2 regions of the Paenibacillus sp. MMS20-IR301 genome follow, and region 1 is predicted to be linked to the other one. Evidence: riboswitches for the same ligand, from Rfam matches in the RefSeq annotation. Region 1 holds a riboswitch; the other holds the start of a gene.

Region 1 (5,889 bases):
GTCGAGCGGTCCGGACATCGGCAGCGTTCCCTGGTAGCGGACGGACTGCGGAATATCAGCGAACAGCTCATCTATGGATTGAATGCCCACGGCTTCCATCATTTCTGCGCGGTCTTGCTCAGTCATGGGCAAATAGCGGTGTTTCATTATGGCTTCACTCCCTGGCTCTTTTTGTAGAATGGGGCTTTGATCACGGCGGCCTTCAGCTGCTTGCCGCGGATCTCCACGTAGACTTCTGTACCGATTTCCGTATAGGCTGCATCAATCAGCGCAAGGCCGAGATTCCGCTTCAGCGTGGGCGACTGGGTGCCGGTAGTCACTTCACCGATCTTCACGCCGTCTGCGTATACGGGATAGTGGGAGCGGGGAATGCCGCGGTCAATCATTTCCAGGCCGACAAGCTTGCGCGGCAGTCCGGCTTCCTTCTGCTTCAGCAGGGCTTCGCGGCCGATGAAATCTGCTTTGTCCAGCTTCACGAAGAACTGGACACCCGCTTCAAGCGGCGTAATATCTGCTGACAGCTCCTGCCCGTAGAGCGGCAGCTTGGCCTCGAAGCGGAGCGTATCGCGTGCGCCGAGTCCGGCGGGGGTGAGGCCGTGCGGAGCGCCAGCAGCCAGCAGGCCGTTCCAGAGCGCTGCCGCCGTATCTGCCGGCGCATAGAGCTCAAAGCCGTCCTCGCCGGTGTATCCGGTACGGGAGAGCAGGACGGTTACACCGCATACCTCCGCGTGCTCGATGAAGTGAAACGGCTTCACTTCCTGCAGGGATACCGGAGTGACTTCAGCGAGAATCGTCTCGGCCAGCGGTCCCTGCAGTGCAAGCAGCAGCGTCTCATCCGAGACATTCTTCAGGCTGACACCGCTGAACTCAGCAGTGAGATGCTCCTGCAGCCACTGGAAGTCCTTGCCGATATTGGAGGCATTGACGACCAGCATGTACCGCTCCTCGCCCAGCCGGTAGACGAGCAGGTCATCGACCACACCGCCGCTTGGATAGAGCATTAGGGTATACTGTGCTGCACCATCCTCAAGCCGGCTGACATCGTTCGTAGTCATCAGCTGCAGGAAAGCTTCAGAACCGCTGCCTGTAACCATGAATTCGCCCATATGCGATACATCAAACAGTCCGGCCTGCTGGCGGACCGCCTCATGCTCTTTAACGATTCCTGTAAACTGTACGGGCAGCTCCCAGCCGCCGAAATCAATGCATCTGGATTCCGCATAAGCGGAATAGAGATCATAAAAAGGCGTTCTTCTCAATGACTCCATCTCGTCACTCCCCTGTTCTGTTTACATGCGAAAAAGGACAGGCGAAAGCCCATCAATGCATATCAAACATGCACTGAATAGACGTTCGCTCTGTCCTTTGTACCTGAGAGTTACCCTGCTGCGCTGCCCGCAGGTTTCCCCGTTGGTGATCCGTGGCCTGCCTTGCAGGCTGCGGATGCTCTCCAGAGATGCGTCCGGCAAAGGTCCTTTTGCCTGAGAGATTCACCCGTCCCGGGCTTACTCCTTCGGCGCTGTCCTCGGTGCGGGACAGTCTCTCCCTATGCCATCATTCGCAAACCATATGTTTTTCTACTGACTCCATTAAACCGGGTTTACAAGCATGCTGTCAATCAAAAAACGTCAAAAAGATGACAAATTTTATTTTCCTGTCAGTTATATTGACATTAGGCAAGGTCATAACTTAGGCTATAACTAAATTTAGAACTCCAAATGTGGAAAAGAGGCGGCTTGGAAATGAGTGAAGTGCTGGACAACCTGCTATACAGCGAAGAGCATGAATGGGCACAGCAGGGTGAAGGACGCGTAGTACGTGTCGGGATTACGGATCATGCACAGCATTTGCTGGGCGATATCGTGTTTGTAGAGTTCCCTGAAGTGGGCGCAGCTATTTCCGCCGGGGATAGCGTAGGCAGCATCGAATCGGTTAAGACGGTATCGGAGCTGTATTCACCGGTATCCGGCACGGTTACTAAGATCAACGACGCGCTGGAAGCCAGCCCGGAGCTGATCAATGATCAGCCTTACGGCGGGGGATGGATTTTTGAGCTGGAGCTTGACGGCGAGTTCACGGACGCGGTATCCGGACTGCTGGATGCGGCTGCCTACAAGGAACTGGTCGGCGAATAATTCCGGATTTCAGGCGCGGATCTGCGACCAGATAATCAGGTAGAGTATATAAAATACGGCAGACTTCTCTTATTACATTAGATGTTACTAATGTGAGAGGTCTGTCTTTTTGCGTTTGTTCACAGGTCAGGAAAGTCCAGTAAACCGGGATACAGCTGCGGGGCCAGCTGCCACAATAGCGGCAGAAGGGCTAGGCCAATTACAGCGAATAAGAGACACAGCAACAGGAAACGGTATCTTTTTCGGGGACGGGCAGCAGGTTTGAGCACGAAGTGATAGACCCCCGCAGAATAAAAGGGGAACAGGACTACACCTGACATACCTAAACAGACCAGAAATGTGGATTCGCCGGCAGAGGTAGGGATCATGGCATCCGGGTTATAGGCAGGGTTAACCTGCAAAAAGAGGACTACAAACGTCAGGTAAGCAAACAGCATTAGCAGCGGGAAAAAGCGGATACGCCGGTCCTCGGACAACCCGTAGAGCATCCACCAGACTCCAAGCCAGGGCAGGGCAAACAAGCCTCCGGCAAGCAGATAAGAGAGGGAAATCCGGACCAGCTTATCCGGCGGATAGACATGAGCCAGGTCTCCCCAGAAGTAACCGGAAGAGAACATGATTATCAATGCAGAGATGAACCCGGCGAAGAGGGTAATTATTGCCTGAAGAAATACAATTATTATCAGCGAACCCAGCAGGCGCAGGAAAATGAGAAAACGGGTAGCATCCGGCGCAGTTCCATTGTCAGCGTGCATATCAGTCCATCTCCCTTATTCATTCTCCTGGAGCTGCCGCAGGACAATCAGTTCGACACGGCGGTTCCGCTGGCGGCCTTCGGCTGTCGCATTATCAAAGCCAGGCCTGGTATCCGCATATCCGGCGTACTGGAAAGTATCGGGATTAAGCCGCTCGCTGTCCAGAAAGAAGCGCAGTACAGAGAGCGCGCGGGCACCGGAAAGCTCCCAGTTGTCCCTGTAGATGGATGCGGCTGTGACCGGAGTGTTATCGGTATGGCCTTCAATGCTGATAGTGGCACCGATTCCGCGGAACAGGCCGGAGAGCTGGCGCAGCGCCGGGAATGCGGGCGGTTTCAACTCGGCTTTGCCGGCGTCGAACAGAAAGCGGTCGCTGAGGGTTATAGCGATACCCTGCGGTTTGTCAGCCACAAAGATCTGTTCCCCGAGATTGTTATCCTCCACGTACTGCGTAATGACTCCCATCAGGGCAGCCAGCTTCTCTTCCTGTTCACGGAAGGCAAGCTCGCGTTCTGAAGGCTGATGTTCTGCCGTTTGATCATTTGGCACAGGGATCCCAGTTCCGGTTGCGCCCCCGTTCGTGCTGCCGTCCGCGTTGTTCCCGTTAGAAGCAGATGACCCGGTATTCCCCTGGTTTCCGTCGAGCACGCCGGTTCCGCCCTCAAGAACAGGGTTGCCGCCGCTCTTAAAAGTATCAGATAATGAGCCGGTTACAATCTGGTACTTTTGCGTATCCAGGCTGCTCATCGCGTACAGTATTACGAAAAAAATGAGCAGCAGGGTAATCAGATCCGCATACGTAATCATCCAGCGGTCACGGCTTTCTCTGGCTCCGGTCCGCCTTTGCCGGCGGTTTCTTTGTCTCATAGGAGATTCTCCGGGTTATTGCTGTTTCTGCGCGGGGCATCCGGGAGGAACGAGCCGAGCTTCTGCCGGACCAGCTGCGGATGATCCCCGTTCTGCAGGGCAAGGATACCGACCAGTAGCATTTCCATACTGCTCAGCTCACTCTGGCTGCGGGATTTGATTTTGGAGGCGATGGGTAAAAAGATTAGATTGGCACTGGCTACGCCATAGAGGGTTGCTGTAAAAGCTACAGCGATGGAGGCCCCCAGATTGGACGGGTCCGTCAGATTACCCAGCACCCGTATAAGGCCCATTACGGTACCGATGATGCCCATGGTCGGAGCATAACCGCCGGCTGCCTCGAAAATTTTGGCGTAGCCTTCATATTTCAGCTCCTTGGCGTCCATCTCCAGTTCAAGAATCTGCCGGACCTGATCAGGATCGGTACCATCGACAATGAGCAGCAGGCCGTCACGGGTAAAGGCATCAGGATGCTCCTCCGCTTTCTCCTCCAGGGCGAGTACGCCGCCGCGTCTTGTGACTGCCGCCATGGAGATGAGCTCGTCAGCTTTCTCCCGGGTGTCCGCTTTATGTCTGCCAAAAGCAAAGCGGAGAGCCGCGGGTACACTGCGCAGCCTTGCAGCCGGAAAACTGATTAGCACTGCGGCGAGCGTGCCCCCGAACACAATCAGCGCGGCGTTAAGCTGCAGCAGGCCGGACAGGCTCCCGCCTTCCCACAGGAAGCCGCCAACCATTGCGGCAATGCCGGCCAAGAGGCCGATAATTGAAGTGATGTCCATGAGTTCAGGCTCCTTATATTTCTATATATTATGGTTTGCAACAATCTGGGCTACACTGTATAATAAACGGGAACAAGTATTCTTATCTTCCATATTTTTCAGACTTGTATGGAGAGAGAACGTTTAGGGTTACAATTATAATATATTCATATAGTTTAGACGATAGAGGGGAGACGGGCAAATGAGTGATATTGTCGTCAGTACGCAGACTTTTGCACTGGAGTCCGAGTATACACCCCAGGGCGATCAGCCTCTTGCCATAGAAGAGTTAGTGGACGGCATCCGGCAGGGCAAGAAGCACCAGACGCTGCTGGGAGCAACAGGTACAGGCAAGACCTTTACCATCGCGCAAGTGATTTCCAAACTGAACCGCCCGACGCTGGTTATCGCGCACAATAAGACACTGGCTGCGCAGCTGGCAAGCGAGTTCAAAGAATTTTTTCCAAGCAACTCCGTCGATTACTTCGTCAGTTACTACGATTACTACCAGCCAGAGGCGTACATTCCTTCCTCCGATACCTACATTGAGAAAGATTCCAGCATAAATGAAGAGATAGACAAGCTGCGTCACTCTGCGACAAGCTCACTGTTCGAGCGGCGTGACGTTATTATTGTTGCGAGCGTGTCCTGTATTTATGGTCTCGGATCTCCGGAGGAGTACGGAAGCCTGCTCTTGTCGCTGCGTGTAGGCATGGAGAAGCCGCGCAATCAGATTCTGAGCCGGCTTGTGGATATTCAGTACCAGCGCAACGATATTAACTTTGTGCGCGGGACATTCCGTGTGCGCGGTGATGTGATTGAGATCTTCCCGGCCTCACAGGGTGAGCATGCCATCCGTGTTGAACTGTTCGGTGATGAGGTAGAGCGCATTACGGAAATTGATGTTCTGACCGGCGAGCTGATCGGGGAACGCGATCATATTGCGATCTTCCCGGCTTCCCACTTTGTCACCAAGGAAGAGACGATGCGGGTAGCGCTCGTCAATATTGAGCGGGAGCTTGAAGAGCGGCTGGCTGTGCTTCGTGACAGCGGCAAGCTGCTGGAGGCCCAGCGGCTGGAGCAGCGGACACGCTACGATATTGAGATGATGAAGGAAGTCGGCTTCTGCTCCGGGATCGAGAACTATTCCGGACCGCTCACCTTCCGTGAGCCGGGAGCGACTCCATATACCTTAATGGATTACTTCCCGGATGATATGCTGATTGTAATAGATGAGTCCCATGTGACACTGCCGCAGATCCGGGCGATGTACAATGGTGACCGGGCGCGCAAGACCGTGCTGGTAGAGCATGGGTTCCGCCTGCCGTCTGCGCTCGATAACCGCCCGCTGCAGTTCGAGGAATTCGAAGATAA
Region 2 (5,889 bases), 460 kb from region 1:
CGCTGCTGCTTCTGCCCGGTCTGCTTGAGTCCGCGGGCCGTAGCTTCCGTTCAGATCCGCGCTGACGATTCCGGCCTGCTTAAGTGCCGCAACAGGCTGCTGTGCATAGGCAGAGATGGCTGTTTGATCGCTGAAGGCTGATACAGGCAGCTGATTCTGCTGCAGAGTATGGCCGCTGATAAGAAGAGCACGATGCAGTAGAACGGCCATCTCCTGGCGGGTCAGAAGATCAAGGGGACCGAAGGTGCTCTCACTTCTGCCGAGCACAATGCCAAGCTTCTCGGCGGAAGCAACGGCGCTATAATACCATGTGCCTTCTTTGACATCGGTAAACTTACTGAAGGCAGCAGAGCCTGGAAGATCCAGGAACTTCGCCAGCATCTGTACGAATTCCGCTCGGGTCAGCTTGCCCTGCGGATCGTATTGTCCTGACCCCTTACCGGCAATTACACCCCGGGCTGCAATTGCCCGGATGGCATTGCCTGCTGCTGCCGGCAGAGTGTCAATATCCTTGAAGCTAACGTCTGCGTATACCACAGAATATTTACTGAAATGCTCCGGCTGGAACACCATTTTCTCTGACTGTGCATCATACAAGCCATTCATGGCAATCTCCAGACCATTGTCCACGTTGTAGACGACAACCTGGCTTGCATGCTCTCCGGCTTGCAGCTTATACGGAAGCTTTACCGTCACCTGCTGCCCGGACCATACTGCAGGAGCAGTATCTACACTCATCTTCAAATCATATACCGGCTGATCTTTGACCAAGGCACGCACTGCATCCGGAAGTCCTTCTGCAGTACCGATAGAAATGCTGATGGAGAGCTTTTTTGCACCATCCTTGAACAGGTTCTTCAGATAGGTCTGATCCAGTTCAATGGCGGAGCCAAGCACTTCAAGGGAGACGGACTGGACGGCAGCCGTATCCAGTGTGCGAATCCAGTCACCAGGTATTTCTATACTGACGGCCGTCTGGCCGCTTGCCGTTTCAACCGGAATCGTGATTTTACCCTCTGCAGCTTTGCTGGCCGCGGCCTTTAGAACCTCTTGTGAGAGAGAGACTACGCCGGTTGCCGTTCCCGGTGCGGTTTTCGCTATTGTCGTGCTTGCCAGCGAATCGGTCTGCACAGGGTCGGGCTGTCCAGGCTTCGGCTGCTCGGGCTCAGGCTCCGGTTGCCCAGGCTTCGGCTGTTCCGGCTCCGGATCAGGCGTAATATTACCGGCAATCACATCTAATGAATAGGTGCTCTCAATTCTGCCGTCAAGGGAACGGACATGAATCACGGTCTGGCCTGTCTTAACGGCTGTCACAGTGAATTCAGTCAAGCCTGTGGCCGCAGAGTAAGTGACATTGCTGACTGTAGCGATGCCCGGGTCAGCGGAAGCAGCCTGCAGTCTTTTGAAGGTGGTGTTATCCGGTTTTACAGATGCAGTTATCTTGTCAGACTGGCCGACGGACAGTTTTCCGCTTGTGCTGCCCTCCAGTTGTATGCTTTCGGAGAAAGTCTGATTCTGCACATCGGATAGCATGGCGGTCAAATAAGTTAATGGTGAATTATAATTCAGTGCCTGCTCATTGCTCTCCCAGTCAACTGTAGCCTGATTGTATGCTTTGGCCGGGAAATTGAACTTCCCGGTATTGTTCGGACCTCCCGGCATATAACCGTTAGGCATTTCTGTAATGAAGTCTCGCATGTAAATCTCATGGTGGGTAATGTGTACACGGTTCTCGCCATACCCCGTAATAAAGCTGAGCTGCAGAGGATTAACACCCAGCAGGTAATTCAAGTTGCCGCTGGCAACCTGAATGTTGCGTTCATCGTGCTCACCGATAATCCGGCTGCCGATATCCAGACTGACGGCTACGCCGGCAACATTGGAATTAGCTCCCCAGTAGAATCCCTTGTTCGTAGAATTACGCCATACAGCCTGATTGGTAGCGGTATCAATAACCGCAGCTCTCCATTCCTTGTATTTGGGTACGAACCAGGCTGTAATTTCTTCATTTGGAGCAGCGGAGCTCAGATAATGATAAAAGCCGATCAATTCCAGGCTGCCGATCCCATGCGAGAAATCGGTCGCCATAAATTTCGTTTCGAATGCTGCATAGTTGGCCAGCACGAAATCGTTGTACCGCGCCTCACCTGTAGCTCTATACAGGGCAGCCGCCGCATAGAACCGGTCATTCAGATCTTCATTGTCATTGTAAGGCCCGTCCGGCTGGGCGATAAATTCCGGATGCAGCTCCAGATAGTCCCAGGCTCTCACGGCGGAATCCAGCAGGCTATCGGCGTATTCTTCTAAGCCGGGCACATTCTTGAAGACATTATAAGCATGGGCCAGTGCACCTGCCGTTGTAGCCGTTTGGGCGGTTGGAATAATACTCGTTCCGCCTGTACCGTCCATAATGAAACGCTTTGGTTCAGGCTCGCGGATTACATAGGCATAGAAACCGCCGGATGCCGGATCCTGCATTTTCAAAAAGAAATCGGTTTCAACTTTGATTTCATCAAGCAAATCCGGAATGCCGTTCCCGCTCTCCGGGATATTCAACTGGCTGTCGGAGAATTCTTGCGGATAGTTCTCGTAGGCCCATAGCAGATCGGAAACTGCAGTTGCAGCCGCAGTTACATATTTACCGGTATCCCCCGCATCCCACCAGCCGCCGGACACATCCTTGGTGATTGCCGGATTGGACTGCAGCGGAAGATTGGCATCAATCTTGTGCAGGCCGGTGCGGGCAAATTCACCTGCATGCTCAGGAAGCAGATCAACGTTGGCCCTCTGGTAATAGAAGAACTTCTGAACGTCTGTCAGAAGGCTGTCGTATACATCTGCGCCAATGGTGAACGCAGCGGAAGGAACATCCACCCCGTCAACTGTAATATAATAGCCGCCGTTCTCAGTTAACGCCGAGAAATCGGCCTTCAGCACCTTTTCGCCGGACAACTCATCATAAGCGGCTACAAGGGAAAGCGTCCCCTCATAAGCAATACTGTTATCCGAGACCTTTCTGACCTGGAAAGGTGTGCCGGCAACTGCTGGCAACTCATTATAGTATCCGCTTACATTTGCGTATTTCTCACCATAACCCAGGTAGCCCACCTGATTGAACTTGATCGGTGCATAGCTTCTCTCTGTGTCAGGAGAAGTCACTTTAATATTCGAAATCCAAAAGGTGATGGGCGCATTATCACCGGTGATTTTCAATAACTGGATCTTGCTTGCATCAAAGAGGGGATCTCTGCTGAAAATGTCATTTAACGGAATAGATACATGCTGCCACTCGGTTGTCACCTCCGTATAGGCGCCAACCTCCACCAGAGCATCAATATTGGTCTCCTCCGGCACATCATTGTCCTTGTAGAAGCCGCCATTGCCGTCAGGTCTTTCATGAACGACATCGCGGAAGCCAATCCTGAAGTTCTCTCCGCCTTGACTGCCGGCAATGTCGAACTCCAAGGCTCCATTCGCATACGCGCTGAAATCAAAGGACTGCCAGCCGTTAACTACCAGCTGATCGGCCCACCAGTCGTTAGTTTCGATCTTACGGGCCGCTTGCTCCTGATATACTTCCTGGGTAACCGTATTGCCGTAACCCCAGCCGCTATCTTTAATATTAATATCAAGCAGCTTGTTCCAATTCTCGCCTCCCGGAGGGAGATAATTGACTTCGGCAGTCTGCTCCGCGTAAATCAGCGATGGAGATGCCAGCATCGATGAAGCAATGGCAAAAGTTAACAAAACGGCCGAAGCTTTTTTGGTGCGATTCATTGTTTTTGTCCGCAAGAATGTAACCCCTTTCATTTGGTTTATATCATACTATCAAGAGTATTCTAAAAAAAATACAGGCATAATTAGATGTATTTTCATGTACTTTTTCCATATTTTACGTATTGCTTGAGTGCTTTATGGATATTTTAAGAATTTCTAAAGTTCCAGCAGCAGGATAACTTGAGACTTTTTTCACAGCTGCAATACTCACACAAGAAGTAATATGTTAGAATATTAGAATGCATTAACGCTTCACCAGTTTAATACACAACACAAGCTATGATTGCTATGGATCACACTATAGCAGGAGCAGCTTCTGGAGAGACTGCGGAGTTCCGCAGCGCCGAAGGGTTCACAATCTCAGGCAAAAGGACAGAAGAGTACTGGATTTGTATTTGTCATGCTGCAGAATAACGGCAGGGGCAGGTAGCTTATTTGGATATTCTTATGAACCTGGAGATTGGATGACATCCGATCTCTTTTTTGTGTTGTTAAGAATCTGCATGTTTCGGGGTTATTATGTGTTACACACATTAAGGGGGAGTAAGCATGGCACAGACAGAATTAAAGAGAGACCTGGCCAACAGGCATGTACAGCTCATTGCTATTGGCGGCACGATAGGAACAGGATTATTCCTGGGCTCGGGGAAGGCGATCCAGCAGGCCGGCCCGTCCATTATGCTCACCTATTTAATCGTGGGGATCGCGGTGTTTTTTGTAATGCGGGCGCTGGGGGAGCTGCTGCTCTCCAAGGCGGGCTATCAGTCTTTTACAGACATTGCTGAGGATTATCTGGGTCCCCGGGCTGCATTCATTACCGGCTGGACCTACTGGTTCTGCTGGATTATGACGGCGATGGCCGATGTCATTGCGGTGGGCGTCTATGTACAATACTGGTTCGATATCCCGCAGTGGATACCGGCTGTGATCTGCCTAGTAATCCTATTAGGACTTAACCTGTTAACTGTCAAAAGCTTCGGCGAGCTCGAGTTCTGGTTTGCCTTAATTAAGGTTATCACCATCCTGGCCCTGATCGGCCTTGGGATCATTCTGCTGGTGATCGGATTCAAGACCGATGCTGGCTCAGTAACGGTCCGTAATCTGTGGGAGCATGGCGGCGTGTTCCCGAACGGGGTCAAAGGCTTCCTCTTTTCCTTCCAGATGGTTGTGTTTGCTTATGTCGGGGTGGAGCTTGTCGGGGTATCGGCGGCAGAAACGGCGGACCCGGAGAAAAATATCCCGTCAGCGATCAACAAGATCCCGCTGCGGATTCTCTTCTTCTATGTAGGCGCGCTCTTCGTATTGCTGTGCGTTAATCCGTGGACCCAGCTTAGCCCGGCGGAAAGCCCGTTTGTGCGCACCTTCACCCTGGTCGGCATTCCGGTAGCTGCCGGGATCATCAATTTCGTCGTGCTGACCTCGGCGGCGTCCGCCTGCAACAGCGGGATGTTCTCGACCAGCCGGATTCTGTATAATCTGAGCAGAAGAGACCAGGCATCGGCCCGGCTTGGCAAGCTGAACAACAATCATGTGCCGGCCAACTCGCTGTTCCTGTCTACGCTGGTGATTTCTGCGGGGGCGCTGCTCAGCAAGCTCATCCCGGGCCAGGCCTTCGGCATCGTTACCACAATCAGCGCCATCTGCTTCATCTGGGTCTGGGGTGTAGTGCTCGTCTGTCATATCAAATATAAGAAGAACCGCGGGGATCTGCATGCTGCCTCCAAGTTCAAGGCACCGTTTACACCGTTCATCAACTATGCCGTCTTAACGCTGTTTGCCGCCATTCTCGTCATTATGCTGATTGCAGAGGAGACGCGTCCGGCACTGCTGTTCACTCCGCTGTGGTTCATTCTCTTGTTCATCCTCTACTCGGTTAGAAGCCGGAAGGTTAAGGAGACACAGGAAATTCAAGAGATTCCGGTGAGCCATAGCTGAAGTTCATCATAGCCTGTCCACATAAGCATTCAGCCGCCGAACCACTCCGTACACCGGGGTGGTTTATTTGGCCTCCTGACAAAGGCGGGTTGACGCCTGCCGGAGCAATCGTTCAGTATATAGGGGAATAACCGGGTATACGGTTAGAGCCGGAGGACAAGAGATGAATAACAGCAG

The links. A riboswitch is a leader RNA that binds a small molecule or an ion and turns the genes downstream of it on or off. The one in region 1 is predicted to bind glycine.
Region 2: it holds a riboswitch for glycine, as region 1 does, so the genes downstream of both, LOS79_RS25710 (amino acid permease) here and gcvT (glycine cleavage system aminomethyltransferase GcvT) in region 1, are expected to answer to the same signal.

What each region holds. Positions count from the first base shown of each region.
Region 1 is NZ_CP135275.1:6,454,255-6,460,143, forward strand. Features, by position in the region: gene gcvPA (aminomethyl-transferring glycine dehydrogenase subunit GcvPA) at 1-147, opposite strand, end outside; gene gcvT (glycine cleavage system aminomethyltransferase GcvT) at 147-1,268, opposite strand; glycine riboswitch at 1,460-1,558, opposite strand; gene gcvH (glycine cleavage system protein GcvH) at 1,743-2,135, shown strand; gene LOS79_RS27645 (hypothetical protein) at 2,255-2,890, opposite strand; gene LOS79_RS27650 (flagellar motor protein MotB) at 2,906-3,757, opposite strand; gene LOS79_RS27655 (flagellar motor protein) at 3,754-4,536, opposite strand; gene uvrB (excinuclease ABC subunit UvrB) at 4,718-5,889, shown strand, end outside.
Region 2 is NZ_CP135275.1:5,990,293-5,996,181, forward strand. Features, by position in the region: gene LOS79_RS25705 (glycoside hydrolase family 9 protein) at 1-3,777, opposite strand, end outside; glycine riboswitch at 4,084-4,163, shown strand; gene LOS79_RS25710 (amino acid permease) at 4,327-5,712, shown strand; gene LOS79_RS25715 (cache domain-containing sensor histidine kinase) at 5,876-5,889, shown strand, end outside.